One region of the Gottfriedia sp. NPDC058432 genome, then DNA from elsewhere that is predicted to be linked to it. Evidence: riboswitches for the same ligand, from Rfam matches in the RefSeq annotation. Region 1 holds a riboswitch; each other region holds the start of a gene.
The links. Region 1 has a riboswitch for S-adenosylmethionine ahead of ACFWM3_RS13075 (methionine ABC transporter ATP-binding protein). Riboswitches for the same ligand answer to the same signal wherever they lie in the genome.
Positions count from the first base shown of each region.

Region 1 (10,514 bases):
GGAACGACTTTAGCAAGTACATTTTTCGGATTGGCATTATTGGCTTCAGGTCAAAATTCTACTTTAACAGGTACTCTAGCTGGGCAAATTGTAATGGAAGGCTTTTTAAATATTAAGCTAAAACCTTGGATAAGAAGATTAATAACTCGTTTAATTGCCGTTACACCAGCTCTTATCGTCACTTATTTTTACGGGGCAAAGGGAACTGCGGATTTATTAATACTAAGTCAGGTAATCTTATCTTTACAGTTATCTTTCGCGGTTATACCACTAGTTATGTTCACTAGTGACGCTAAGAAAATGGGTAAATTTGCTAATAAAACTTGGCTTAAATCAGTGGCTTGGTCGATTGCTTCAGTTATTGCAGTATTAAATGTATATTTACTTTGGGCAACATTCTTTAAATAATAAATTGAAACAAAAAAGATTGAACAATTGTTCAATCTTTTTTTACTTTCACTTTTAAAGAAGCTTTGCTTATAGAGAATCTATCTGGGTATTTGATGCACTTTAATCTTAAAACGTAAAAAACAGAAAAAACCCAAATGTTTTTTCTGTTTTTTATGATTTATGACCATCTAGATTTTGATGATAATATATACTAGCTTGTCTAATAAAATCTAATTCAAATTCTGGAATTGTATATGTTTTTGGCTTTTGATCTTCGGGTAACGATTTAAATCTTTCCCAAGATTTTTTCATGCCCTCTTTAATTTCTGGATCATTTTGACTATAACGACTATTCATTTCCATCAAAAACTTAACAAGTCCTTGCGCTTCAACACTTTCAATTGTATATCCTTCTTGAACTAGCTCTGTTAATTTGCTTCTAAAATATTGATAATCATTTAAATGACGAACATGGTTTCCTTCAGTCCATCCTCGCTTCGCTAATTTTTGTAAAGTAGCTTTAGTATATGACTGCTTGGCGATGTTCCTCATCACTTTTCGGTCTTCAGTTGATAAATATTTATTTACCCAATCAGGCTTCAAATTAAAATGTGCTATTTGAATCAACTCTGTAACACTTTCATAATCAATTGAATCAGATTTTATCGATGTTTCTACCTGCTCAATCACATTAACAATCTGATCAATTTGATCTTTTTTAGCTTTCAACATTGCTTTTTGTTCTTTTAACTTCTTTGATAAATCTAAACTACTTTCCGTTAAAATCGATTGAATATCTTTTAAAGAAAAACCTAAAAATTTGAAGGTAAGTATTGATTGAAGATGAACTAAATCAAAATCTGTATATAACTTAAATCCCGATTCATCGGTATTTGTTGGTATTAATAAACCAATTTTGTCGTAGTATCGTAGTGTTCTAACAGAAATAGAAGTTTTTCTGGCAAATTCGGTTATATAATAAAACTTACTATCCATTATCTCTCCTCCTTTCTTTTCACAGTTTATACGGTTACGTAGCGTCATAGTCAATCGTATTGATTAAAGATGAGTGTGGGGAATTCTTAGATCTGCAAAAAACAATGAACTGCAATTAAATTTCGAAAACCGCAATTAAAATTAGCAAATCTGCAATTAAATTTTGAAAATCGCAAATAAAAATAGCGAATCTGCAATTAAATTCCTAATAACCGCAATTAAGACGAAAAATTACCCATACCAGTTAAGGTATTATGACATGAAAATCGTACAATATTGGCTATTCCCACATGGAAAACCACTCTAATTCATATCATATTGAATAAAAAATTAATAAAATCTACTTAATATTTATAAAAAAGGGGCAATCATATCAACTACAAATAAAAAATGCACCTATAATCCCCACAGCTAAATCTACATAAAAAGGCCGCTCCTTAGTCAGATAACCCGACATATGGAACAACCACAATTTCAAATCTATCGCATAAAACCTAAACTTATTTTAAAAATTTATCAATGATTGAAATTTGATCATTTGTATTTAAAGCAGGTGCATGACCAACTTTAGGTATTGTTTCCATTTGGAACTTTTGCGTTTCCTTCATTTTTGATGCTACATCAAGTGGCAAGACGTCCGAAACTTCTCCTCGAATAAGTAAAATCTTAGACTGAATAGCTTCCCAGTAATTCCACAAAGTTAAATCCTCAGTATGCTGAAATTGTAATGCAATTTTAGGATCATAATCTGGGCCTATTCCACCCTCATCTCTTCTACGGCAAGAATTTTGCGTAAAGTCATTCCATTCTTCTTCATTTGAAACACCAAAAGAATGATAAATTAATTTATAGTAATTTTTCAATTCAGTAAATGTTTTAAATTGCGGTGGTGAACCAACATAGCTAATAATTCTCTTAATTCCTTCAATATCTTGTGGTTGGTTTTCTGAAGCACCTGCTCCAATATCATTTAATACTAAATGAGAAATGCGATTTAGATGCTCCGGCGTACCAGCAAGTCGCATTCCAATTGCTCCACCCATCGAAGTCCCTACCCAACGAACTTGTTCAATTTCTAAACGATCTAATAAACCAACCGCTATATTTACATAGTTTTCAAAACAGTAATCTTGCTCCGGAGAAGTACTCCACTGACTTAATCCTCGTCCAATCGTATCTGGGCAAATTACATGGTAATCCTTAGCTAAATGATGAGCTAAAATATCAAAATCCCTGCCATTTCTAGTTAAGCCATGCCAACAAACAACTGTTGGATTTTTTCTGTCTCCCCATTCTGTAAAATGAAGTTCCATTCCATTAATCGATTCAAACCGAGATTCAGGATAAAAAATATCAATCACTCCATTCATTTTAGTGTCCACTTTATGTAATATTCGATTTTTATAAAAATATCCCTATAAAAACTACCGATAAAAAATGAAACGATTCGGGTCTATTTAAATAATAATAATGACAAATACAACACAATCATGAATATTAAAAAAGAAAATAGAATTGATACAAGAATAATTGAATTATGAGTAGGAAAAAATTTTCCATTTTGAATTTCTTTCCGCTTTTTACTGTACTGAATAGTAGCTAATACACCCGTAATAAAACCAACAATACATGCATATATGCCAAGAAAAATTGCTAATGTATTAATGAATTGGTTATCACTAATTTTAATTGTAAAGTGTAGTGAAGTTGTTAAAAATCCTACACCAGTAATTGAGATTGCAGTACGCAGCCATGCTAAATATGTCCTTTCGTTTGCTAGATGCTGTTGTGCATATTTAACACTTTCATCTGATAAATCTTTTACTTTATTAAAAGAAACCATATTAAATTACCCCTATCAAAGATTTATAGAGTGATAAACTTGTAGAAAACATATCTAAGTTTTAGTTTAATCTTTAAAATTTAAGATTTAGTAAAATTGAGGTTACGTTTTGATAAAATTGAAATGGAGTAATGTAAATCTATATTATTTACTAAGGAGTTAACAGAAGACTACTATATAAATAGAAGAAATAACGTCATTAGACTGAGCTATCAAAAATAAAACGGTCAAAAAGATGGTAATTCCGTCCATCTTTCTGACCGTTCATGCTAACTATTTTTCTGTTTGCTGAAATTCATTTTGAACCTTTTCCAAAAGGTTTTTATCGGTAATTAAACGATAGCCCGTTAGAGCCAATGCTTTTGCTCCCGTAACTAGAGCATGATCACCAAGTGGCGACCTCGCAGCTTCACGGAATTCATTCGTATGAGCAATTAAATCATCAGGTCCAATTTTAATATATGCGTGAGAAGTCGGAACAACGTGGCTTACGTTTCCGGCATCAGTAGATCCAAGCCCGCCGCTTTTGCTATTCACTACTTCACCCAATAGGCTTAGTTCTTCACCTACAATCTCATCAAGAGATTGATTGATAATAAAATCATGGACTTCATTTTGAAATCTTTCAATTTTCACAGTACTGCCAGTTGCAATTGCTGCTCCTTCGGCAATATTACGAATCTTAGTGGATACTTCCTCCGTTCTTTTCCAAGTACTAGCACGGATGAAAAATCTTGCTGAAGCATACTCTGGAATAATATTTGGTGCATCGCCTCCATGAGTGATAATCCCGTGTATGCGAACATCACTAGTAAGCTGCTGACGAAGGGCGTTAATTCCATTGAATAACTGGATTACTGCATCTAAAGCATTAATTCCATGTTCTGGAGACCCAGCAGCATGTGCTGCTCTTCCATAAAAATGGAAGTCTAAAGGATCTACTGCCAAAGATGGAGTCGACAAACCAGTTTTACCACTTGGGTGGAGCATAAGAGCTGCATCAACGTCTTCTAGTAATCCATTTTTTACAAAACTCCCTTTTGCACTTCCGTTTGGTCCACCCTCTTCTGCTGGTGTTCCAAATATGACAACCTCTCCTCCGATCTCAGAAATGACTTCAGCAAGAGCGATTCCTGCTGCTACACTCGTTGTCCCAATAATATTATGTCCGCATGCATGACCAAGACCAGGTAGTGCATCATATTCTGCTAAAAAAGCGATGGTTGGGCCTTGCTTAGATGACGTTTTTCTTGCTACAAAGCCTGTTTCATGCCCTGCAATATTACGTGTGACATCGAAACCAGCTTCTACTAAAATTTTAGTATGTGTTTCTGATGCAAAAAATTCTTGATTGCCAATTTCAGGCTTCTCATGAATCTTGTGGCTAATTTCAAGATAAACTTCCTTCGATTCCTCAATACTTTTCACAATTTGCTCTCTTTGTGTTTCAATTTTGACTGTCATTTAAACTTTTCTCCCTTCCATTCTTTTAAATAAGCATGAACTAGCTTTATAGATTTTTAATTTTATCAATCGTAATGACTACTGGAACCGTAGCACCTTTGTCACGTTTAATAATGTAATCATGAACTTCTTTTGATTGATAAGCCTTTACAATCTTTGCAAAGTCCTTGTCATTTTTATTCTTCGTACGAGATGCAATAACATTGATATACGGCATAGCTGCTTTATCATTAGGATCTTCTTTATAAAGTGGGTCCTTTGCAGGGTCTAAGCCCGCTTGAACGGCGAATCCATTATTGATGATCGCTGCTGCCACATCATCCAATGATCTAGCTGTTTGCCCTGCAGCAATCGGTTTGATTTTTAAATGCTTAGGATTTTCTTTAATTTGTTCAATACTTCCTTTAGGGTCAAAATTATCTACTAAACTAATTAACTTTGAAGATTGTAATAGTTTAAGTGCACGGCCAGCGTTCGTAACATCATTTGGTATCGTAATCGTTGCTCCATCTGGAATATCACTTAGCTCTTTAAATTTATGTGAGTAAATCCCCATTGGCGCAATCACTGTCGAGCCAATCGCTGAAATATCTAAATTATGATCGCCTTTAAATTGGTTCATATAAGTAATCGTTTGAAAAGAATTTAAATCAAGGCTACCGTCATTAAGTGCTGTGTTAGGCTGAACATAATCTGAAAATGATATAATTTTCAATTTAATCCCTTCATTTTTCACTTGTTTTTGTACAATATTCCAAAGTTCATAATCATCACCGTTAATACCAATCTTAACTGTTCTCTCTTTTCCATTACCTGATGATACATTAGAACCACATGCTGATAATACCGAAACCGTTAATAATAATGCTGCAAAAATAGTAAAAAACTTTTTCATCCTCTTTTCCTCCTTACGTATCTTGACCACGTATTTCCTAAACTTTGTATGAGTTGAACAATAACTACTAGTAAAACAACTGTAATGACAATAACCAATGTTTCAAAGCGCTGATAACCATATGTAATAGCTAAGTCACCTAATCCCCCAGCACCAACAGCACCAGCTGCCGCAGTCGATCCAATCAATCCAATCGTTGCTGTTGTAAATGATAGAATCAACGATGGAATTGCTTCAGGCAAAATAAACTTCACGATGATTTGAAACTTTGTTGCTCCCATTGAATAGGCAGTTTCCAGCACTCCCTTATCCACTTCTAGCATGGAATTCTCAATCAATCTTGCCAAATATGGCCCTACAAAGATTGAAAGCGGAACAATTGCTGCAACTACGCCAATGGACGTTCCCGTCAATAATCTAGTAAACGGTATAATGGCAACTAGTAAAATAATAAATGGTACAGATCGAACAATATTTATAATGGTATTTAACAACGTAAATAAAGGTTTGTTTTCCATTATATGACCTGGCCTTGTTACAACTAGGATAATACCTAAAGGCAATCCTATGATTGTGCCAAAAATAAATGACCCTAGTACAGTTAGAAATGTATCTTGAGTTGCCTGTAAAAACTGCGGCCAAAAGAATTCCCAATTAAGCTCCATTTAACTCAACCTCCCTTACATCTATCCCCTTTTCCGAAATAAATTTAATAGCTTTTGCGCTTTCCTCTTTTGTTCCTTCTAGTGCCACAAGCAAATTCCCATAAGGTCTTTCTTGTAGCTCTGTAATCGATCCATAAAGAATGTTTAAATGAATATCGAATTTTTTAAGAACCTCCGATAATAGTGGATTGGCTGCCTTTTCACCTAGGAAGACTAATTGATAATATTTCCCCTTTGATAATGTTTTCGATAACTTAGACGGCACCTCATTTTGTAATACAGTGTTAACAAAATTCTTTGTAATACTTTTTTGTGGATTCGTAAAAACGTCGTAAACATTACCTTCCTCGACAATTTCACCATCATCAATGACAGCCACTTTATCACATAAATCACGAATTACACTCATTTCATGGGTAATAAGAAAAATTGTAAGATTATAGGATTTATTTACCTTCCTTAAAAGCTCTAATACATTCTTTGTTGTTTCAGGGTCTAATGCAGATGTAGCTTCATCACATAGCAACAGATCTGGGTCTGTTACAAGTGCCCTTGCAATTCCAACTCTTTGCTTTTGTCCCCCCGATAAGTGCCCCGGAAATACATCTTGCTTCCCTGTCAGTCCAACAAATTCAATTAATTCCATTACCTTTTCCTGAACATCCCGTTTCTTCTTTCCTTCAAGGTATAGCGGCATTGCGATATTATCAAATACCGTTTTGGCTGAAAGTAGATTGAAGTGTTGGAATACGACACCAATTTTTCTACGTGTCTTACGTAACTCTTCATCATTTAATGTCATTAAGTTCAATCCATCTATCAGAACTGATCCTTCTGTTGGCTCTTCAAGTCTATTTAAACAACGAATCAATGTACTTTTTCCCGCTCCGGAAAAGCCAATGATTCCATAGATCTCACCTTTCTCAATTTTCATATTAATATTATTTAAAGCTTTAATTGGTGGCCTTCCAGGATAAACCTTGGAGACATTTTTAATCTCAATCAAATTTCTTCCTCCAATGCAAGTTATTCCAAACATTATAACTAAGTAAACACATTCGAAAACTAGGTTTTATAATTATATTTTCTCCTTTTTCTCCTATGGCAACTCATCAAAAAACCCCCCTTCTTATCCAATAAGACAGATAAGAAGAGGGGTTATAATATATAAGCCACTTTACTTCTTATCTTTCAAATCGCTTAAACGATTTGCAGGAATTAGCACGGTATTTGTTTCGAAACAACAAACCCGTTGCCGAGGTATCGTAGGGCCAGTCCCTCCACCTCTCTGGATAAGTAATAGAATTTATTAAGTTTTTAAATTATTGAGTTCATGTTATCTCTCTTTTTATAATACGTCAAGAATTATTTTTAAGTTTTTTAGAATAAATTGTGTTTTAAAATAGCATTTTTTTTATGAATAAGGTCTTAGGTCCTTTATATTCAAATCAAAAAAACCTATTCTATATTCCATTTGAAATAGGTCAATATACTTATTTTTTGAGTTTGTATAAGCATTTCATTTAAAAGAAGACCAAAAAAGCAGACAAGGCCTCCGATAAAAGAGAACCTGTCTGCTTAATTGAATCATACCTACCATAATGCAGGCTTTACTACCATGAACCATAGCATAACCATCAATAGAACGATGTAAATCCAGATGGATCGACGAAGCTTCTGAATTAGCATTTTCTGGTCATGGGTTGGTTCACTGAATTTCCGAATGGTCGGTGAAAAGGCTCTAGCTAGGAAAAATAATGAACTCACCAAAAGAAGAATCGTCATCACAATCCAAGATGTCTTCCACGACCAATGACCCACTAGTACCAACAAAACCCCTGATCCAACCAATACATGCCCAGCATGCTTTGCCAATCTGACAGCAAACCGGAATACATCCAAATAAATCTGTTGTATCGCAGACTTTGAGGTATGCAGCTTTTTGAGTATCGGAATCAATACAAAAAAAGGGCCAATCGATAGGATTACACTAGCAATATGTATATAAAGAAGAAATCTATACAGCATGAAAATTATTCTTGGATGAGACGGAACTCATGAACCCATACCCTCATTTTTGGCAACCAAGGCATCCCAGGGTGGATTGAAAGGATCGATTGTTTATACTCTTCTACTGTCGCATAGCCTTCTTGCTTAGCATCCTCATCTGTCAATTCACCAAGGGCTTGAGAATAAACTTTTTCAACAACATACTGATTATTTTGAAGGGTCATCACTTCCCCAACATCTGCATATCTTCCGTTTCGGCGAGTAGCAGTTTTTTGTCCTGCCAATACTTTTTCAACATCCTCTTGAAGCGTAACAAGGCGTTCAATTGTACATGTTTTTGGCGGTAAAGCATTCGTTTCATTCTGATTTGTCATCTAATTCATTCTCCATTTCAATTTAAATTTATCGTAAAGACTAAAAAAAAAAACGACTAGTTCCATTTTAATTAAATTAGTACAAAATTAGCAAATTTTTATGAAAGATATTTGAAACAGCAATAAGTTACACAAGCATAGCATAAAATAACACCCTTTAAAACCAACGTTGCCTCGATCTACTTTATTGGGTTCAGTCTAATCAAATATGTGCTTTTATCTTCCCTAAATATTCTCTTCTAAAATAAACTTAGATAGATTGATTGCTTTCGCATAATTCTTAGTTTCTATGTAGTTGTTATATAATTTTTCGACATATGTTTTAAAAACAACCATATTACTTACTGACTGGAAATAGATTAAGGCTGTCTTCTCCATAAAAATATAATACTGATCGAGTTTATCCTCTATAAGATAGATTAAAAGTCGGAATAATATTTTGAATAAACTGGAGTCCAATTTTTCTGCAATAGCTTTTCCTTCATTAGCTTTTTTAAGCAAATCATTTTTCTGTAGTAAATTCCCCAAAAAACTACTTTCCAAATAGTTATACAAGTATTTAACGTATTTATAAGAAGACCGATCTACCTTATCAAGTGTCACCTTAAATAATATTTGCGCGTTTTCAAAATCTTTTCTCTTTAAGTATAAATCTGCTAAGTTATTTTGCAGTAAGATTTTTCGATCAAGTGCATTCACTCTTTCAGAGGCTTCAATAAGGTTATGATATGATTCCAAAACTTCCTGAAAATCAAAGCTCTTTTCGTTTCCTTTTATTAGAAGTAAGATTGCCTCCGCATCAATTGCTCTTAAGTAGTTATACGTTTTCTTGAAGTACTTCAATGCTTTTTCTGCGTAAACATATGTCATGATTGATTTAGGATTAACCTGGTAGTAGGCTAGTGACAAGTAGATATAGTATTCTAGATTCCCCAACTCACTCTTATTGATATTTTTTAATACTTGAATAGACTTTTCGTAGTTATCAGTTTTTCCATATAAAATGCCCCATACAAGCCATTTCAAGTTCTTTTCAAAAGGGGGAAGATCTGGATGTTTTTTTTGGATATCCTTTAAAATGGTTTTTGTCTTTTCAAAATCATTCTGCAGGAGATAATATCTTGCTTGAAGTAATTGGAAGAGCGGAGCATATTTAGAAAAATTAATGATATAATTTTTTTCAATATCTTTTTTGGCTTTCTCCACCTCGATCATGTTTTGCTTAATGATTGATGTATGCCAACTATTTAACTTCTTTTCTATGTTGTTAAAGTAGTTAATTTCATATTGTATGTCAATTTTTAAGCGCTCAGAAAATAACTCAATTATTTCTTTAGAATATTGAGTTTCACCTCTTTCAATTCTACTAACATGAGTGGATGTACAAATGTCTTTTCCAAGCTCCTCCTGAGTTAGGCCTGCCCTTTTGCGATAAAATTTTATGATTTCCCCTTCTTGCATGAATTTCTCCCTCTTTAAAACTTAATGATAATATAATTATGTAGTTCCTAGAAAAATGTAGTAGCTATACTAAAAGAGCTTTATTCCTTATAGAATTTATCAAATCTTCAAATTATTTTACCATAATCTTACTTTTAATTCTTAAAGAACATTATTTAATTTTTTACTTGTCCTTTTTCCATCATCTTTCCAGTTACAACAATGAAAAAAGCATTGGTGATTATGATCTTCCTCACTAACCTATTAATTTCTCCTAATCTGTAATTCGAAAAGTTAGAAGCAAGGAATGTGATACATGCCAATAAAAAAACAGAAAAACTCTCAATAGTTTTTCTGTTTTTTACAGTTAACCGTTATTCAACTAATCCATGATTTAATAATCGTAAACCAAATTTTCAAAGCAGTAAAACCAATTA
Region 1 covers NZ_JBHXLC010000011.1:64,055-74,568, forward strand. Annotated here, with positions in the region: gene ACFWM3_RS13040 (Nramp family divalent metal transporter) at 1-408, shown strand, start outside; gene ACFWM3_RS13045 (MerR family transcriptional regulator) at 562-1,386, opposite strand; gene ACFWM3_RS13050 (alpha/beta fold hydrolase) at 1,887-2,756, opposite strand; gene ACFWM3_RS13055 (YidH family protein) at 2,840-3,229, opposite strand; gene ACFWM3_RS13060 (M20 family metallopeptidase) at 3,503-4,693, opposite strand; gene ACFWM3_RS13065 (MetQ/NlpA family ABC transporter substrate-binding protein) at 4,740-5,588, opposite strand; gene ACFWM3_RS13070 (methionine ABC transporter permease) at 5,585-6,253, opposite strand; gene ACFWM3_RS13075 (methionine ABC transporter ATP-binding protein) at 6,243-7,259, opposite strand; SAM riboswitch class I at 7,435-7,552, opposite strand; gene ACFWM3_RS13080 (hypothetical protein) at 7,847-8,281, opposite strand; gene ACFWM3_RS13085 (ASCH domain-containing protein) at 8,287-8,637, opposite strand; gene ACFWM3_RS13090 (helix-turn-helix domain-containing protein) at 8,863-10,098, opposite strand; gene ACFWM3_RS13095 (sulfite exporter TauE/SafE family protein) at 10,456-10,514, opposite strand, start outside.

Region 2 (10,514 bases), on a different contig from region 1:
ATATTTAATAATCTAGGTGATTTTTTTAATTTACTTTTTTACTTCTTTTTATACTTATTACACGATTATATTCATCTTCAAGCTCGGTTAGCGTTAGAACAAATAAATGAGATGACTCTTTTTTATATATTCCAATTTTAATAAGCTTGTTAATGAGATAATGCTTTCTAGTTTCTACCGCTTTTCTCAACATATTTTCCACTTCTATCCCCCCTTAGAACTACTCAATTTTTAAAGATTAAATGCTTTCCTTATTTCATGGCTTGATAGTTTACTTACTCTGTTACTTTTGCAAAACGGAAGTCTGGATTGTTCAACGGATCAAAGCGAATACCTTTAATATTTTTCTTCACTAAAGAATTCTGCGATGAGAAATAAATAGGAATAATTGGCATATCTTCCATTAATACAGCCTCTGCTTGATGCAATAACTCAAATCTTTTTTCTTCATTTTGTTCAATTAACGATTGCTCCAATAATTTATCAAATTTCGGGTTACTCCAATTTGTAAAATTACTTGAGCTGTTCTTACTGTAAAGATTCAATACAGGATATGGATCAAGAAAATCTCCGCCCCAACCCATTCTAGCAAGTTGGAAATTCTTTTGCTTAAACGTATCAATGTAAGTTTTCCATTCCTGATTTTCTAATTTTACTTTTACACCTAGATTTTCTTTAAACATTTCTTGAAGTGCTTCCGCAATTTTTTTATGGTTTGCTTCTGAATTATATTTAAGTGTTACTTCTGGTAATTTGCTCCAACCTTCTTCTTTTAAGCCCTCTGAAAGTAATTTCTTAGCTTCTTCCTTATCAAACTTATAGTATTTTTTTGCCTCATCTCTAAAATCTTTTCCTGAAGGAGACTTTACTCCAAAAGGTACATAACCGTAAGCTGCCTCCTCTCCTCCTTTAGAGATGTTTTTTGTAATTGCTTCACGATCAATTGCCTCAGCAAATGCTCTTCTGATTTTTGAGTTTGTAAAGGGCTTCTCATTTAAGTTAAAAGAGTATGTATAAACACTAAATTGCTTTGAATTAACAAATTCTTTACTATTTTTTTCTTGCTCAATTGCTTCGGGTTGTAAGTTCTTTACTAAATCAAGTTCATTTGATTTAAACATTTGATACTCAGTCGTTGCATCAGCAACCATTTTAAATCGAACCTTATTAATTGTTATATTTTTTTGATCCCAATAAGCATTACTTTTTTCAATCGTTAATTCATTGTTATGCTTCCAGCTTGATAATTTGTAAGCTCCATTTGTTACAATTGTTTGTGCCTCTGCTGCCCAATCCTTATTACTTTCTACTACTTTTTTATCGACCGGTAAAAAAGCTTGCCCAAGTAATACTTTTGGAAAGAATTCGATTGGTGTTTTTAACTGGATAACTAATGTTTTAGAATCGATTGCTTTAATACCAACACTTTCAATTGATCCCTTCCCAGTATTATATTCCTCAGCACCTTTAATGTAATAAAAGCTTGAAGGATCATAAGCCGCCGTTTTTGGATCTAAAACCCTTTTCCAAGCAAATTCAAAATCATTAGCTGTTAAATCATCACCATTTGACCATTTTAGTCCGTCTCGGATTGTAAAAGTATATGTTTTCCCATCTTTTGATACATCTACCTTACTCGCTACGCCTTCGACAATATTCCCTTTCTTATCATAGCGATACAAGCCTTCGTATAGGTTATCAATAACCCAGTAAGAAGTTGTATCAGATGCAAAGGCAGGGTCTAATGTATAAGGTTCTCCTGCTAAGTTAGCCACTATTTCTTGTTTAATATCGTTTCCTTTTTCCACAGTACTACTTGTAGAGTTGCTCCCACATCCAGCTAATCCTAAAATAAATATCAATATTGAAATAAGAATGAATGAATTTTTCTTCAATTGTATAACCTCCAATTATTTTAAAATAAGTGACATGAAACCCAATGGTTTATGCTAACTTCTTTCCACTCAGGTGTTTTATAAGTACAAATATCCATTGCCATTGGACATCTAGTTCTAAATGGGCATCCTGAAGGGGGATTTAATGGGCTCGGTGGGTCACCAGAAAGTACAATGCGTTCTTTTGTCCCCCGCAACCTTGGTTCAGACACTGGTATCGCTGATAAAAGTGCTTTAGTGTAAGGATGAAGAGGTTCTTTAAATAATGTCGTACTTTCTGCCAATTCCATCATTTTCCCCAAATAGATCACACCGATTCGATCGCTTATGTGCTTAACCATTGCAAGATCATGTGCTATAAATAAATAAGTTAATTGCTCTTTTTTTTGTAAATCCTGTAGTAAATTAATAACTTGAGCTTGGACTGATACATCTAATGCGGAAATTGCTTCATCAGCAACAATAAATGATGGTTTTACCGCCAATGCTCTAGCAATTCCAATTCTTTGGCGTTGACCTCCACTAAATTCATGTGGGTACCTATCTGCATGTTCCCTATTTAAACCAACCTGTTCAAGCAGTTCAATTACTCTTGCTTTTTTCTCTTTTCCTTTTAACAATTTATATGCATCAATCCCTTCTGCGACAATATCTCCAACCTTCATCCTCGGGTTAAGCGAACTATGTGGATCTTGAAATATCATTTGCACTTGTCTGTTAAACTCTTTTTTACCTTTAGAATCCAACTCCGATAGTTTTTTTCCTTCAAACGAAACATTGCCTGTAGTTGCTTCATATAGACCGACAACAGTTCGTCCGAGTGTGGATTTACCACTACCACTTTCTCCAACAAGTCCAAGCGTTTCTCCCTTCTTTATTCCAAATGATATTCCATCAACGGATTTAACTGTTTTCTTTGGCCCTACTTTAAAATGCTTTTTAATATCAGTAACCTCTAGTACATATTCAGACAATATTTTCACTCCTTACTCCAATGAGTTCTTTCTGTTTAAATGCTCTTGGATCGTTTAACCAACAACTGACATGATGAGACTCTGTAATTGACTCAATTTTTGGCATATGTTCCACACAAACTTCCATTGTATAAGGACATCTTTCAGCAAAAGGACATCCTTTTGGCGGTGAAAATAAATCCGGAGGTGCTCCCTCAATTGGTACTAGCCTTTCTGTTTCTAATATTTCAAGCCTAGGAACAGATTGGAGTAAGCCTAATGTATATGGATGTTTTGGATTTTCGAAAATCTCATTCACTGTTCCACTTTCAATCACTATTCCTGCATACATCACTGCAACCCGGTCTGCTACTTCTGCAACTACACCTAAATCATGAGTTATTAGGATAATAGAAGAGTTCCTCTCCGTTTGGATGGTCTTTAACAAGTCTAGAATTTGTGCCTGTATGGTCACATCAAGTGCAGTCGTCGGTTCATCTGCAATAATTAATTCAGGGTCACAAGCTAAAGCCATAGCGATTACTACGCGTTGCCTCATACCACCACTAAACTCATAAGGATACTCGGAATAACGATTAAACGAATCTGGAATTCCAACTTGTTGTAGCAACTCGATTGTTTTTTGTTTGGCTTCCTTTTTCGATAGATTTTTATGCTTTATTAACACTTCGTCTATTTGTCTACCAATCTTCATTGTTGGATTTAATGCAGACATAGGGTCCTGAAAAATCATACCTATTTCAGATCCTCTTATTCTTTGATATTGCTTTTTTGAAAAATTTATTAAGTCTTTTCCTTTAAAGGAAATTTCTCCTTCTTTTATGTTTCCATAAGTTTTTGGAATCATCCCCATAATGGATTGGGCTGTTACACTTTTTCCACAACCACTTTCACCTACAATGGCTAAAATTTCTCCACGATCGACATGGAATGAAACACCTCTTACAGCTTGAATCTCTCCACCATTTGTATGAAAAGAGATATGTAAATCATTGACCTCTAATAAATAATTCACTGTTTATCCCTCCTTACTTATTCGATTTGGGGTCCAATGCATCTTGTAATCCATCACCAAAAGCATTAAAAGCAAACATTGTTAATGAAATCATTAGACCTGGGAAAAACAATCTCCACCACTGTCCACTTAAAATAACCCCCAATGAATCGTTTGCCATTGTACCCCAGCTTGCTGACGGGGCCTGTACTCCCAATCCTAGAAAACTTAAAAAAGATTCAGCAAATATAGCGTTAGGAATCGTAAACGTTAAATTAACAATAATAATTCCCATCATATTCGGAATGAAATGTTTTAAAATTATTTTCCAATGTGATGTACCAAGCTTTTCTGCAGCGAGTATAAATTCTTGTTGTTTTAATTGTAGGACCTGCCCTCTAACAATTCTTGCCATTCCTACCCAGCCAGTGATTGATAAGGCTAAAATCATCGTTCCTAGTCCTGGCTTCATAATAACCATTAAGAGAATTACTACTAGTAAGTACGGTATCCCATAAAGAATTTCCACAATTCTCATTAAAACACTATCGATTCGATCTCCGATTTTACTTCTTCCAACCATATAGCCAGAAATACCACCTACAAACACTCCAATGACTAAATCGATTAATGCTGCAGAGAATCCGATAATGAGCGATATTCTAGCACCAGCCCATGTTCTTGACCACACATCTCTACCTAAATCATCCGTTCCAAACCAATGTTTACTAGATAACGATAAATTTCCTTGTGTTAAAGACTGTTTACTTGGACTATATGGAACCATATGAGACCCAATAATTGAAAGAATAATAATGATTGTAAGTAAAATAAAGCCAACTACTGCAAGCTTATTTTTAGCTATCTTTCTAACAATCTCATTCGCATAGTTTTTTTGGGGCCTTATAATTTTTTGTTTCTGCATTGTCGACCGATCTACTGGATGAAAGAGAGAGTCGAGATTCGTTTCTGGTTGATTCATTATGATTCATCTCCTTTTCCAAATTTTATTCGTGGATCAATCAAACGATAGGACAAATCTATAATAAAAAGCGTAACAATTAATATAAAACTATAAAAAATAGTAGTGCCTAGAATAACTGGGTAATCTCGATTAAAAATACTATCTACAAAATATTTACCTAGTCCTGGGATAGCGAATATTTTCTCGATTACAAAAGTTCCAGTAATAACCGCTGCAAATAAAGGTCCAATAAAAGAAATAACTGGAATTAAAGCGTTTCGAATACCATGCTTGACGACAATTTCAATTGTTGACAGTCCTTTAGCTTCTGCAGTTTTTATGTAATTTTGATTCAAAACCTCAATCATACTAGTACGGACAAACCTAGTAATTATTGCGATTGGACCTACTGTCAAAGCAATCGTCGGCAATATAGAATGGCTCCAAGTCCCCCAAGATGCTACTGGTAATAGCCCCCACTGAACACTAAAATATTTTATTAATAAAGGGGCTAATATAAAGCTAGGAATCGAAATTCCAATAATTGCTATAAACATTGATACATAATCAAGTAATCTATTATGCTTTAACGCTGCAATCGTTCCTAATCCAATTCCAACAACGCAAGCTATTATCAATGCTTGAATTCCTAATAATGCTGATGGTCCAAATCCTTCTGCAATTAATGTGTTTACACCTCTCGATTTCGATTGAATAGATGGACCAAAATTAAAATGCAATAAATCTTTAAGATATAGTAGGTATTGAACATGTAGCGGTTCATCTAAATTGTATTTAGCCCGCATATTCTTGACAATTTCTTCAGGTAATGATTTTGCGTCTGATGCAAACGGATCACCGGGAATGAGATGCATAATGATAAAGGTAAGAGTGATAATAATCCAAATCGTAACAATCATTGTTATTAATCTTTTAAATAAAAATCGCATTTTCAGTACCTTCCTCCTTTAAAAAAATGTTTTATCTGTAGAACACCTAAATTGGTGGCAACAACACTTAAGAATACCAAAATCACATTTTTCACATATGAATACTTGGTATTAAAACCAAATAATTCCCATGTCTTCTTCTATAAAGCTCCACGTTCAAAAGGAATTATTCTACTTCAGACTAAAAACCTCTCAACAAAGACAAGTTGAGAGGTTTTTTACTAACTCTACTTATCTTTTGGGATCTCCCATGGAATTGGCACGGTATTACAAGAACCCGCTGCCGAGGTTTCATAGGGCCAGTCCCTCCACCTCTCTGGATAAGAAATAATTTATTTAGTTATTATGAAGGGTATAGATGAAAAAAATCCCCTTCTTAGATAGAAGAGGATTTGTTGGAAAATCTACTCTTCTTATCTCTCAAGGGCAATACCCTGATGGAATTAGCACAGTGTTCATATAGAACCCGCTGCTGAGGTATCATAGGGCCAAGTCCCTCCACCTCTCTGGATAAGAATTATTTGTTATGTAATTTATTTTTATTAATTGATTGAAACAAGATTAACCGATAAAAAAAATCACGTCAACCCATTTACTAAATGTTAGATTTTTCAGTAATTTTTGGAAATTAATTCCAAACTATTGTAGAAAACCTTGTCACTCCAAACACTAATAATTTATTTTCAAAGTTACCAAGTAAAAATACTTTTAGATTAGCCTTACATATTTATTTTGATTCTTTCTATTAGTTCCTTAAATTGAACGTAATAAAATTATAAAACGAAGATGATGATTGTTATATTAAAATAACTAGTTTGATTGCAAATTTCAGTAAAAAAAACACAGATGTTTTTAACGATCTTACTGATTTTTTCTTTTTCAAATAATAATTAAAAGAATTGAGCCTTCTTTTAAAAGGTTCAATCCTTTTGCTGGTGTTTTTGGATAAAAAAATTCTTTACTGCCTTAATAAAAAATGTTGATTTATCAGTTGAAAAATTTTCAGAAAAAGATAAAAAAGTTCATTACTGATTGTAATAATTAACACAAAAAAATCCTTCTTTTTTTGAGAAGGATCTTTTTTTCTTATTTAACTAACGCAATTCCCCGAATGATTACTGGCCTTTTTACTATTTTAAAACTGTTAATACTCTAGTAGCACTTACAAATCCTTTGGAATCTTTTGTATTTACATTTAACTTTGTTCCCGCTCGCTGTTTTGGAATATGTACTTTGTAGTTTCCTGATACATTTGCTCTTGCTGTGTATGTTTTTGTCCCAATTTTGACAGTTACAATAGCATACTTCTCGGTTTTCCCTGTTACTGTTGTAGAATAGTATTTTACTGTATTTACAATTGGTATGTTCGGAGCTACTCTTACAACCTTAATACTTCTTGCTGCACTTATTTTTCCAGAACTGTCTTTTGCTGTAATTGATATACTTATTCCGGAATTTTGAATTGGAATGCCTACTTTATAATTCCCATATTTATCCGCTTTTGCACTATATACTTTCCCAGAGATTGTTACACCCACTGTTGCATTTACTTCTGTTTTACCAGTAACTGTGTTCGTTTTATTATTGACTGTATTGGCTAATGGGATATTTGGAGCTATTCTTACAACTTTAGTACTTCTTGCTGCACTTACTTTACCAGAACTGTCTTGTGCTGTAATAGATATACTTATTCCAGTATTCTGAATTGGTATAGTAACTTTATAATTTCCATACTGATCCGCTTTTGCACTGAATATTTTCCCTGAGAGTTCTACTACTACTGTTGCATATGCGTCGGTTTTTCCCGATACAATGTTCGTTTTATTATTGACTGTATTTACAGTTGGGATGTTGGGAGCCACTTTAACGACTTTAATAAATTTAGCAGAACTTACATTTCCGACACTATCCTTTGCTTCGACTGAAATTGTTGTTCCAGCGTTTTGGATTGGGATGGTTACTTTGTAATTTCCATAGCCATCTGCTTTTGCACTGTATTCTTTACCACCTATCATCAACCTTAAAGTTGCATTTGCTTCAGCTTTCCCCGATATTTCTGTCGATTTATTTGTAACAGTGTTTACCTGAGGTGGTTCAGGAGGATTTATATCATCAACTAGAATCCTATTTTCATTTATATTTCCCGAAGAATCTATTGCTTGAAACAAAAGTAGTGAATTGTTATTTAAATAACCTCTAGTTAATACAAAAATTCCTTGAGAGTCAGATTTAACTTCTTCTTTTAAAACTCCGTTAATAAAATACCTTACAAATAAATTCGGTTCTGTTTTCCCCGTAATGTATTTAGCATAAATAGTTTCAGGTTTTATAAATATCTCTGGTGGAGTACGATCTTTAACAATTGTTTGTTTGATATCTGAATTTCCTGAAGCATCTGTTGAAGTTATTTTCAATGTTGTTCCGGCTTTTTGCATTGGAATTGAAACACTAAAATAACCGGATTTATCAGCAATTCCAGTACCAATTACTTTATCATTAGCGATTACCTCTATATTAGCAACTGGGTCTGTTGAATTTACTGATACTGTACCTCTGACTTGTTCTTCATTGTCACCGACTTCAATAATATTCAATATAGTTGGAGCCTTTGCATCTTTTACAATTAGCCTAACAGGTTGGCTAGTCATTCCATTTTTTACTGCGAATAATGTAAACTCAGTACCCTGTTTTTGTAAGTCAATATCAAACACAAAACTCCCTACACTATTAGCAGTAACCGATTTCACTTTTATTTCATCTTTATATAATTCGATAACTGCATTTGGATCAGCAGTTCCGGTAATTTGAAAGGATAAATTTGTTACCGTATTTACAATAGGAACTGCAGTAATTGGTGGATCCGTTACTTGGATTATAAGGGGTTCACTTATATTACCCGCATTATCTTTCACAGTAAATTCTAATTCGTCATCCACTGCTAGGTCGCTGACATCTATCTGGAAGGTACCACCTGCGTATACTATTCCTGTTTTGTAGAGAAGACCATTTTTCTTAAGTAAAATACTTGTCCCCTTCTCTGCCCTCCCCTTTACTTGGGTAGAATTTGTATAAACAGGTACATCTAAGATAGGAGTATCTGGAGGTGTTACATCTCTAACTACCATTAAAACTTGCGAGTAATTTCCTGCTTTATCAATTGCAGTAACTTGAATATATTCTGAAATTCGAGGAATGGGATTGAAATTATATTCGAAAATTCCTGATTCATCCGTATTTCCTTCCCCAATAAAACTTCCACCTTGATACTCTATTTTTATTTTTATACCAGGTTCAGAAAGCACATGAAGTTCACTTGTTGCATCATTTATACCTCTTAAAGGTAGAAGATAAGGTTTTTTATTGTCTAAAACTTTTTGAATAATCGGCTCGCTACTGTTTCCTTGATCATCAAATGCATGTATAAATATTTCATCATCTTTACCAAGATTTGAATTGGAAACCGTAAATTGCTCGTCACTGTGTTCGTTTGGCTCGATGATGTAAATAATTTCATAATTTTTTCTAATTACTATTGTCGTGTTAGCTTCCGTTTTAAAGGAAATATCTTTTTGTTGCTCAAAAATAGGTTTTACTTCAATTGGAATCGATTTTTGTGTTGATTCTTCTTTAACAGTAAAATGAGTACTCTCACTTATCTCATTATGCTTAGATGCTGTAACAGAAAATGTAGTACCAACTTCTTGTTTTTCAATAGGAATCGTAAAACTTCCATCTTGATTTGCAATTCCTTCTGCATAAATCTGATTGTCTCTCCATACCTTAACTACCGCTTGCGGTTCAGAATATCCTGTAATTGAATCCGAATGTTCGTTTAGTGGTTTAACATATGGTATTGATGGCGGTTTTTCTTCATTTTTATCCAGTAAAATGGACGGCCCATTTACTACTTGATAACCGTTATTCCTATATACAATTAACATTTGTACAGTAGATCCATTCGGCTGATTTCCAATATCAAGCTTGAATTCACCTGTAACTGAATTAAAAGCAGCAAAAAACTGTATTTTCGTTCCTTTTGATGTTGTCACATTTCCGATCAGTTTTTCTATTTTTTGCGGATCTTTTACGTATCCCTTGATGTATTTATTTGTATATTCAGTAATATTAATATTCTCTACTGAAAGTTCTTCAGAAAAAGCCTTCATTGGATGGAAGAGCATAGATGTAGGAGTGAACAATAAAATTAACACTATCATAACAACTGAATATTTCTTCATTTTAATCATTTTTAATACTAACACTCCTTTTGGATGTTATATTCATATATGGTTTTTAATTTTCAAGGAAATTAATCTATTAATAATAATTTTTTTCTATAGTTTAGTAGAATCCATTTAAGTAGAAAAACCTCCTTAGAAATTTTTCGAAGAGTTCCATCTTCTTCATTCTGTATACCCCTTAAAATGTTTAACCTTCATTAAAACCTTCACTATTAAAAACATTCAAATATACTATTTTTAATGTAACATTTTTAGTGAGAATTTACTTAATTTAAATTAAATTATTTTAATAATCATTTAACCAAATTCTAATTTTCACCAATAAAAAAAGCTGTTTCTAAACAGCTAATCTTCAACTATCGCACTGCATTAGTTGAAATAGAACGAAATTTTTTTTTACTAAATTCTAAAAACTTTATTTATATCCAATACTTCTGAAATAGTTTTCGCTTGAAGGTCGGATCATAAATACACTTAAAAATAACGCTAAAAATAA
Region 2 covers NZ_JBHXLC010000021.1:42,506-53,019, reverse strand. Annotated here, with positions in the region: gene ACFWM3_RS18500 (Fur-regulated basic protein FbpA) at 26-193, opposite strand; gene ACFWM3_RS18495 (peptide ABC transporter substrate-binding protein) at 276-1,895, opposite strand; gene ACFWM3_RS18490 (ABC transporter ATP-binding protein) at 1,916-2,869, opposite strand; gene ACFWM3_RS18485 (ABC transporter ATP-binding protein) at 2,862-3,884, opposite strand; gene ACFWM3_RS18480 (ABC transporter permease) at 3,898-4,845, opposite strand; gene ACFWM3_RS18475 (ABC transporter permease) at 4,845-5,777, opposite strand; SAM riboswitch class I at 6,006-6,104, opposite strand; SAM riboswitch class I at 6,188-6,294, opposite strand; gene ACFWM3_RS18470 (Ig-like domain-containing protein) at 6,908-10,024, opposite strand; gene ACFWM3_RS18465 (MFS transporter) at 10,434-10,514, opposite strand, start outside.
Region 2: linked by a shared signal. The riboswitch ahead of ACFWM3_RS18475 (ABC transporter permease) and the one ahead of ACFWM3_RS13075 (methionine ABC transporter ATP-binding protein) in region 1 are both predicted to bind S-adenosylmethionine.

Region 3 (10,514 bases), on a different contig from region 1:
TAAAATTGGACAAATTGCTTCAATAAAAGGGATTGATATTCCAACTAATGGACCATAGTCTTTGTACTGTTGAATGAGATGTAAAAAATGTTCTTCTGTAAAAAAAGCCTTTAAGTCAAAAACGTTCATTTAAATATGAATCTCTCCTTAAGCCGTATTTCTAAATAGATATCCTTACTGTTAACATTATCACATATAACTATTTATTCAATAATAATAAATGATTCTAACTAGTATTTTTTGTAATAATTTGACTGTTCATCTTATAATTATTTTTTTACTAATTTGTTCCTAATGATGCTTAATGTAATTCTAATAAACTATTCTTTGAATAAATAAAAAAACTACTTCACTAAATGGAAAAGTAGTTGTCAATTAAATAAGTAATTTCTTAAAAGATTTAGTAAAAGTTTTAAAAAAAATTCAAATAAAGCCACGATTACGGAGCAAATAAAGTAAAAAGAATTTAAAAACAGGAATAAAATACTACATTTAAAATCAATAAATCAAAATAACTCTATACATAAGAAGTATTTAAATCTTCATTCCAGAAACACCAAAGATTAATATAGATGAAAACAAATTTCATGTTAATTTATATAGTTTTTCTTATTGGGTCTGTTAGATTAAGATCTTGAAAAAAGATCGACAAAATCGTCGATCACGTTGTACAACTAAAGAACGCGTTAGTTGAATAACTTTCAGAAATATGAACTATTTTTTGAATAACTAAATGAACTTATTCGTTAACTTTAATTACGAATATCCCCTTCACCTTCAATTGGTTCAATACTCGGAAGAACGCCACTTGTTCGATATCTCCTCAATGTGATAAGGTGTCGTTCTGCAGCATCCACCTATTAAACGTGCACCTGCTTGGTACCATTCTTCAGATTGAATATCCAACACGTTACATTGTTCATGACCATGCCATGTTTTTGTTTCTGGATTATAAGTTTCACCAGAATTTGGATAAACAATAATCGGTTTTTTGGTGTTTGCCCTCAACTCTTGTATTGCACCAGTCACAACGGTTACTGGCGCACAATTGATGCCTATCGCTACAATTTGTTCACTTTTCTCAAAAACTCGTGCACACTCTACGAGTTTTATACCTTCACTAATCTCTTTCTCATTTTTTAACGAAAAGGAAAGCCACGCAAATGTTTTTGGAAACTCACGTAATAATGTATCTAATACTCTTGCTTCTTGCAAAGAAGGAATCGTTTCAAATGCCAATAGATCTGCACCTGCTTCAATTAACGCTGACATTCTCGAACGGTGAAAGTCTGCTAATGTTTTATCTGTCACACCATAGTTGCCTACATACTCTGAACCATCTGCAAGGTAAGCCCCGTACGGCCCAACCGATGCAACAACCAATGGTTTAGGCCTATTCGTTTGCTTATTTTCCTTCCAAAAATCATCTCTTGCCCTTCTTGCAAGTAACACCGTTTTCTTAATTAATTCCAAAGCTTCCTGTTCTTGTATTCCACGCGCGGAAAAACCACTAATAGTAGCTTGATAGCTTGCTGTTATGGCACAGTCCGCACCAGCACGAAAATAGTCCGAATGAACCTGATAAATAAGTTCCGGATTTTCTAGTAACACACGTGCCGACCAAAGGGGATCGTCCAAATTACATCCATGCGCCTCCAATTCTGTAGCTAATGCTCCGTCAAGAAGCATAATGGAATGTTGGGATAAAATAGCATCAATTGGATTGACTTTGTTCGACATAATCTACGCCCCTCTTTTTTAAATTTTTTGTTAGATAATAACTTCCATAGCAAAACAAAATAAACGGTATGCCGCAATATAAGGCAATTCTCTGTGTTGGATCGAATGCAATTCCAATACACGATGCCAGACAAAGGATAAAAGAAGCAATTGGTACTAATGGATACAGTGGTGTGCGATAAATCAAGTCCTTTTCAGAATTTCCTTCTTTCAAAAATTGTCTGCGAAATAGGAACTGGGAAGCACTAATACTCATCCAAACTACAACTACTGCTAGACCGGAAATGGAAACAAGTACGATATAGACAGTATCTGGTGCCACAATACTTGAGAGCAAAGCCAAAGCTCCACCCACCATGCTGAAAATGACGGCGTTGATTGGAACACCTTGCTTCGTCATTTTTCCAAAAATCGGAGATATCGTATTCTTATTAGCAAGCGACCAAAGCATTCTAGAAGAGGCATAAAGGCCTGAGTTTGCCGCAGATAAAATAGCTGTTAAGATAACGAAATTCATTACGTCAGCTGAATATGGCACCCCAATTCGTTCTAGAACTGCAACAAAAGGGCTCTCTAATACACCAGCATCGGAAATAGGCAATAACGCAGATAAAACAAAAATCGTTCCTACAAAAAAGATGATCAATCTCCACAGAGTAGTTCGAATGGCCTTCGGTATCATTTTTTCCGGGTTCGCGGTTTCTCCAGCTGCAATGCCTATTAATTCTGTTCCTGAAAAAGCAAAATTAACCGCAAGCATGGTCATTATAATTCCCGTAGCACCATGAGGAAATAAACCTCCACTTGTAAAATTAGAAAATAATGGCGCTGCTTTTGAATGACTCATCGGAAGAAACCCTAGCATTGCCGCTGCTCCTAAAACAATAAAAATCACAATAGCTATAACCTTTATCGATGAAAACCAAAATTCGGATTCGGCGAAAAATTTAACAGTCATGACATTTAATACAAAGATCAAAATGGCAAAAATAGCACTCCATATCCAAACATTAATCGATGGAAACCATCGCTTCATAAGTAATCCTGCGGCTGTAAATTCAGAACCTAAAGCAACAGTCCAAGTTAACCAATACAACCAGGCTACTGTATACCCTGTACCCGGTCCAATGTATTTAACTGCATAACTGTGAAATGAGCCCGTTTCAGGCATATGTACGGAAAGCTCTCCTAAACATAGCATAACTAGATAAACCACTAGCGCACCAATCAGATAGGATAGTATTGTTCCAAACGGGCCAGCTTGTTGAATAGTGTAGCCCGAGCTTAAGAATAAGCCAGTTCCAATCACCCCACCAAGTGATAGCATGACTAAATGACGTGCTTGCATGTTCCTTTGAAATTCTTGCCCATTTTTGTTCCCCATTTAAACTCTCCTTTAGTTACTATCCAGAAAAAACAAAAACGCACTCTAAAAAAGAGTGCGCTACTGACAAATAAAAACGAAAGCTCTCATCTATCAGGTTAACACCCGCTGGAATTAGCACAGTGTCTACTTAAGCAGACCTGTTGCTGAGGCTTCAAAGGGCCAGTCCCTCCACCTCTCTGGATAAGAAATATTTTTTTTATAACCATATCAATCCATTCGATAATTGTCAATATAATTCTGTTTTTTTAAAAAATTATTAATTATTGACTTACTATTTTATCATTTCTTATGCAACTAAACTGCCATTATATTGAATAAGATTTCAACAATCTACTTTAATAGATCCTACTAATTAAGAATTAAAAGGACTAATTTTCATAAATATAATTTCCAAATAATCCCCATAAAAAAACTACTTCACTAAATGTTAAAGTAGTTAAATTTTTAATCTTTCATTTTTATTTTTCGTGTATGGATATTCCTTTTATATATGATGTAATTTCGTTATCAGGGATTAATTTGTAAGATTTTTGTTGGGTATTTTCAGGGTTGAGTCGGTCTTCATAAATAGCTCTTAGATGTGCAGTTCGGTATAGTTGGTTTTCAAATGATCCACGAGATATTTCTAATGGAAGTTCAACGCCGTTAAAAAATTCAACCACTGATCGATTGTATTTACCGCCTCTGAAATTAGCAACATGATTGTAGGAGATCCAAGAGCATTCTACTTTTAAAGAAGATGAAGTGGGGAAAAAGAAAATTTGATTCATTGAGCTGATCGCTATTGGTGGTTTATGGGTGATGGAAATCATTTGTTTAGTTCCTTCACGCCTACCCCGGTAACTACTCCCGAAATAAGCACAGCTTCTTTCAATAATTTCAATCGGTTTCATTAAAACATAAAAACTATCATCTGTTTCATATACCTTTGAAATCACAACTAAATCGACCGTGAATTCTGGAATGATTGCCATTGTCGACTTATTAATCTCGTACTCATTTAATACTTTAACTTGTCCTTTCACATGATTCATCCTTACAACTCCTTCTGTTATTAGTATTATGAAATGTTAAACTTATTGGCTTTAATTGACGCTCCCTCTTCCTTAATTAAATAATTAAATTAAAGGCCAACAATTAAGTTTAACAAGTTCAGATAAAAAATTTTAACATGAAGTATAGTAGCAACATTGATGTTAGAGAAATAATATCATAAATCTTTATTTGTAATATCATTTTTTAAATACTTTAACAAAAGTGTCATTGTTTACTAAATTTTAGGATAAAACCCAATAGAAAAACCACCTTTTTCACATTTAAAAAAAGTGGTTTTTTACTAGTTAATTAGATGAAAATTGTTGTTCTTCAGTAGAACCTTTAAGAGCTGTTGTTGAAGAAGTTCCTCCAGTAATAATTTGAGCTACTTGATCAAAATATCCTGTTCCAACTTCGCGTTGGTGTCTTGTCGCAGTATAGCCATATTGTTCGCTTGCAAATTCAGCTTGTTGAAGTTCTGAATATGCTCCCATTCCTCGATCTTTGTAGTTTCTAGCTAATTCAAACATACCAAAGTTTAATGCATGGAAACCAGCAAGGGTAACGAATTGGAATTTATAGCCCATTGCTGCAATTTGTTGTTGGAATGTTTCAATTGTTTCGTCATCAAGTTTCTTCTTCCAGTTAAATGAAGGTGAGCAGTTATAAGCTAGTAATTTACCTGGGAATTTTGCATGTATAGCATCTGCAAAACGTTTTGCATCTTCTAAGTTTGGCTCTGACGTCTCACACCAAACTAAGTCTGCATACGGTGCATAAGCAAGACCACGAGCAATTGCTTGATCTAACCCGGCTTTCGTACGATAAAAGCCTTCAGGTGTTCTTTCACCTGTAATAAATTGTTGGTCGACTGGATCAATATCACTTGTAATTAAATCTGCTGCATCTGCATCAGTTCGTGCAACAATAAGGGTAGGAACTCCCATTACATCCGCTGCTAAACGAGCAGAGATTAAATTACGAACCGCCGTTTGTGTTGGTAATAATACTTTCCCACCTAAATGGCCACATTTTTTCTCCGAAGACAATTGATCTTCAAAATGTACACCTGCAGCTCCTGCTTCAATCATGCTTTTCATTAATTCAAATACATTTAATTGTCCACCGAAGCCAGCCTCTGCATCCGCCATAATCGGTGCGAAGTAGTCGATTTCTTCTCCACCTTCAACAAATTGAATTTGATCTGCACGTTGGAAAGCCTGGTTAATTCGTTTTACAACTGCTGGTACAGAATTTGCCGGATATAAGCTTTGATCTGGATACATTTGACCAGAAAGATTCGCATCAGCAGCTACTTGCCAACCACTTAAATAAATAGCCTTCAAACCTGCTTTAACTTGTTGAATTGCCTGATTTCCAGTTAATGCTCCTAGTGCATTTACATAGCTTTCTTCATTTAAAAGCTTCCATAACTTTTCTGCACCTTTTTTTGCTAATGTTTGTTCAATATCGATTGATCCTCTTAATTTAATTACGTCTTCAGCAGTGTATGTTCTTGTAATGCCATTCCATCTAGAATCAAGCTCCCAGCTTTCTTGTAATTCAGCAATACGCTTTTCACGATTTTTCGTCATATTCAATTCCTCCTAATTTTATAAAAAGTTATATCCTTTTAAAGTCAGAAAGTCAGCAAATTCATCATTGCTAATTAACTCATTAAATAATTCAATTGCTTCACTAAATCGTTTTGCTTCAAATTGTTCTTTCCCTATTTCTAGTTGAAGCTTCATCATTTCTTCATGTTTTAATGAATCCACTAATTGTAAAGTAATGTTTGTACCATCCTCTAAAACGCCTTTTTCATGACGCACCCATTGCCAAATTTGTGCACGCGAAATTTCAGCAGTCGCAGCATCCTCCATTAAGTTGTATAGCGGCACCGCGCCTCGACCACTTATCCATGCTTCAATATATTGAATCGCAACTGTTATATTTGTTCTGAGACCTTGTTCAGTAATAACACCACTTGGAATCTCTAAAAGATCCGCTTCAGTTACATTAACATCCTCACGTTTTCTATGAATCTGGTTTGGTGTTGGCATAAATCGATTAAACTGTTCAAGAGCTACAGCTACTAAACCAGGATGAGCTACCCAAGTACCATCGTGTCCATCCTTTGCTTCACGCTCTTTATCTTTTCTTACTTTTTCAAATGCAACTTCATTTCGCTCTTTATCATCTTTAATTGGAATTTGAGCTGCCATTCCTCCAATTGCAGGAGCATTTCTACGATGGCAAGTTTGAATAACTTTTTGAGAATATGAACGCATAAAAGGTACTTCCATCGTCACAACAGAACGATCAGGTAAAATAATTGATTTGTCGTATCGCATCATTTTTATAAAACTAAAAATATAATCCCATCTGCCACAATTAAATCCCGCTGAATGCTCCTTTAATTCATAAAGTATTTCATCCATTTCAAATGAAGCAGCAATTGTTTCGATTAATACAGTTGCTTTAATCGTTCCAACAGGTATATTCAATTCTTTTTGAGCAAATAAAAAAACATCATTCCATAATCTTGCTTCCAAATAACTTTCCATTTTTGGTAAATAAAAATAAGGTCCTGAGCCATTTTTAATTGCTTGTTTCGCATTATGAAAGAAATAAAGTCCAAAATCTACTAAGCTACCAGACATATTTTCACCATTTACAGTGATATGTTTTTCTTCTAAATGCCAACCTCTTGGTCGAACTAATAGTACAGCTGGCTTCTCTTTTAACTTATATGTTTTTCCTTTTGAATGAAGTGAAATTGTTCGATTCACAGCATCTCTTAAATTAACCTGACCAGAAATTATATTTTCCCAAGTTGGAGAAGTAGCATCTTCAAAATCAGCCATGAAAACAAACGCATCAGAATTCAATGCATTAATAATCATTTTTCGATCAACTGGTCCCGTTATCTCTACTCTTCGATCTTGTAAATCCTCTGGAATAGGTGCAATTGTCCATTCACTTTCACGAATGTGTTTTGTTTCCTCTAAAAATTGAAGCTTACCTCCATTTTGTAACAAACGCATTCTTTCTTTTCTGTTTAATAACAGCTGTTGTCTACGTTGATCAAATTTCAGATGTAATTGCTCTAAAAAACTTAATGCTTCGGTCGTAAGAATGTCAGTTGAACCCTCTACATGATTACCGAGAACTTTAATTTTTGAAAGTTCAGTTGTCATATGATTCCTCCATTCAGTTATATAACAGATATTGATTACTTATGTTATTATATAACAGTATATTCGGATTTGATATTAAATTCTGAAAATATTTCCAAAAGAATTTTCGACAGCTTAACTTTTTAGAAAGTATCTTGTGAGTCCACTGATACCCAAATTTTTTTATCTTGATCGAGAGGTCCATCATATTTTTCCAAAGTAAAAATCTTCAATTTGTGTTCCATTGTCTTTGATAAAGTTTAGTAAAAGAATAATAAAGGAAACACACGAATTAATTATTAAACACTTGATACTATGTATAATTAAGACATTTGAAGTGCTTCTAAATTTTTCTCGATTAAAATTTCACGCAATAAAAAAGCTTGTAGATATTGGTACAAAACCAAACAATCTACAAGCTAAACATTCAACAAAGGATTTACTCTATTTATTGTTGTTTCTTTTTTCAGCTGCCTCTAAATACCTCATTCTTTCCAACATTGTCGGATGATCATATCTAAACAATTTCACTAAAAATGGTGGATTTACTTGAGACAAGCTGTTTTTGGATAACTTTTGAAACGCTATAATGCCTGCCTCTGGATCATGTGTTAGCTTAACTGCATATAAATCTGCTCTTTTCTCAGCACTTCTTGAAAATGCATTTGATACTGGATCAGAAATAAAGCTTACTACTCCACTAATGATTAAAAATAGTGTTAAGATGACTGCCATTTTTTCAGTAGAATTACTGCTTCTACTCTTCGATAGTACATACCTCATTAATAAGTGAATGATATACAGACCAACTAAACTACCTGCTAGCATACCAAACATTGATTTATAAATGTCTTTGTGGACGTAATGTGACATTTCATGAGCCATGATGAACATAATTTCATCTTCAGTTAGCCCTTTAAGAGTTGTATCCCATAATACAATCCTAGCGTTTTTACCTATACCAGTAACATATGCATTATAAGTAGTTGTCTTAGTGGACATATTTACTTCATATACCCGATGTGCAGGAATATTTGCTTCTTTAGCAAGGGTAATAATTTTCTTTTCTAAATTTTTATCTTTTAATGGGTAAAAATCATTATATAAGGGATCAATTACTACAGGCTGAATAAACGTTAAGAAAATTGTAAAAGGAATACTTAATAGCCATGCAGTTAACCACCATTTCTTTGGTTGCTTTTTGATTAACAAATACACAACATACATCACAAAAAACATCATGGCAAAATTTATCCAAAAACCAATCATTTCATCCTTCATCCAAGCATTAAATGTTTGGACAGATAAACCATATTTCGTTGATAACTTAAATCGATAGAAATCAAGTGGAAATGTAACAATATATGTAACGACCGAGACAAAGAAAAAATATAAAAGGACTTGTATAAACTTAAATCTAGTCAACTTAGATAAAGAGTCACCTAATCTTTCAATTGTTCCACTTAATAATAAAAGTGATAATACAATCCAATCGATCGGTAAGCTAATAAAATAAAGAACATTTTTTAATGTGCTATAACTAGAGCTTAGATTAGCTTCTTTATGATTCATGAATGTATGTGGATCAACAAATGTTCCTTTATATTTTGAAGGTAGGTCAGAAGTCGTAAAAACATAAAAGTATAACAGGACTAAAATGATATAAATAAGATAGCCTAGACAGATAAATTTGGTTAATTTAGATTTAGTTGCTTTTTTCATAAAATCTCCCCCCATTCTCTATATTATCAACTTTGTCCAATTTTTTAGAACTTCAACCTATTATATTTTAAAATACTGTAGTTGAATTAGAAATTAAATTACTACTAAATATAAATATAAAAAATAAAACCACGACTAGTATATCGTAGTTTAGAATAAACATTTCTCACCTAGGATTTAAATGTTTTTCTCTTATTTTCGCATACAGATGGAGCTTGATAAAATCTAATACTTTTTGCAAGCACATAAATTCTTCATCTTTTTTACGAGCTTTTGCTAGTTTATCGAATCGATCCTGTCCGATATGTAAGTGGAAAGGATCAAACTCCTTTACATCCTCTGGTGCTTCGTCGTGATGGTAATGGTTATGAAATTTCATAATCGCACCAGCACTGCTTTCCCAATCATAGAAATAAGCTACAATTTTATCTGTTTTTTTATCTATGTATTCAATACATTTTAAATCAGGAATGTCTGATTCGAACGTAAATTTTATCCTTTTAGCCTGGCAATACACATTGGGACCAAAGTGTTTAGGGATATCAGTACTCGGGATATTTTGAATTTATCGAATTATATCTTTATAATATAATTCAATTAAATTAAATTTTGTTCTTTCAATCCCAATTATTTTCTTCATTTTTTGCTCTGTTTAAGAAGAAAGACCACATTGATTTATCTGTATCCTCTTCTGGTGTTAATTCGTCCCATTTTTTATTTCCAAATACTTCTTCAAAAGTACCTTTGTACTTATTTATAAAGTGCTCATTATACAGTCTAATTTGTTCTTCTTCTGTCACAACTGAGAACTCGCTTTCAAGCATTTCTCTTTCTTTTTGATCCTTATAATATGCTTCAGCAATATCTTTTAATTTTAAGCGAACTCCAGTTGGAGCATCAAATAAAGTGTTTGGATGAAATCGTAGTTTTGCATTGGTACTAGTGCGCCCAACAATAATAACTCGTCCATCCTCATGTTCAATAAAAAACTTTCCTTCTTTTACCCAATTATTTATTGTGGTTATGCTTACATATAAAAATTTTGATAACTGTCCAGTAGAATATCCTTGCATTTCTTTTGGTAAACTTTTTGCAACTTTAGGCTTTATTACAAGTTTTCTTTGTGGGTTCTCAACAGTGTCGAAAGCTAGAAGCAATAACTCAGAAAGCATTTTTTTATTTTCTATTGATACTGCTGAATTATAACGTTGGTTTGATGAGGGATTTAACTCGACAATGTTGTTCATCATTTTAAAAAATGCTATTCGAAAATCTTTATTTGAAAAAGATTTCGATGCCCAATCCTTAAAGTCCATTTCTTGTAATTCTAAAGCAGACTCTTGAAAAACTTTTTTATCTTCTTTAGTTAATGGCATTTCCATCACCTCTTGCCTCCATTCTATCAACAACTGCAAGTAACTGCAATTAACAAAAACTAACTAAAAACTTAT
Region 3 covers NZ_JBHXLC010000006.1:52,185-62,698, reverse strand. Annotated here, with positions in the region: gene ACFWM3_RS08115 (TVP38/TMEM64 family protein) at 1-129, opposite strand, end outside; gene mmuM (homocysteine S-methyltransferase) at 787-1,740, opposite strand; gene mmuP (S-methylmethionine permease) at 1,715-3,124, opposite strand; SAM riboswitch class I at 3,208-3,314, opposite strand; gene ACFWM3_RS08100 (competence protein ComK) at 3,586-4,161, opposite strand; gene aceA (isocitrate lyase) at 4,468-5,757, opposite strand; gene aceB (malate synthase A) at 5,776-7,362, opposite strand; gene ACFWM3_RS08085 (M48 family metallopeptidase) at 7,786-9,063, opposite strand; gene ACFWM3_RS24985 (hypothetical protein) at 9,230-9,442, opposite strand; gene ACFWM3_RS08075 (hypothetical protein) at 9,681-10,445, opposite strand.
Region 3: linked by a shared signal. The riboswitch ahead of mmuP (S-methylmethionine permease) and the one ahead of ACFWM3_RS13075 (methionine ABC transporter ATP-binding protein) in region 1 are both predicted to bind S-adenosylmethionine.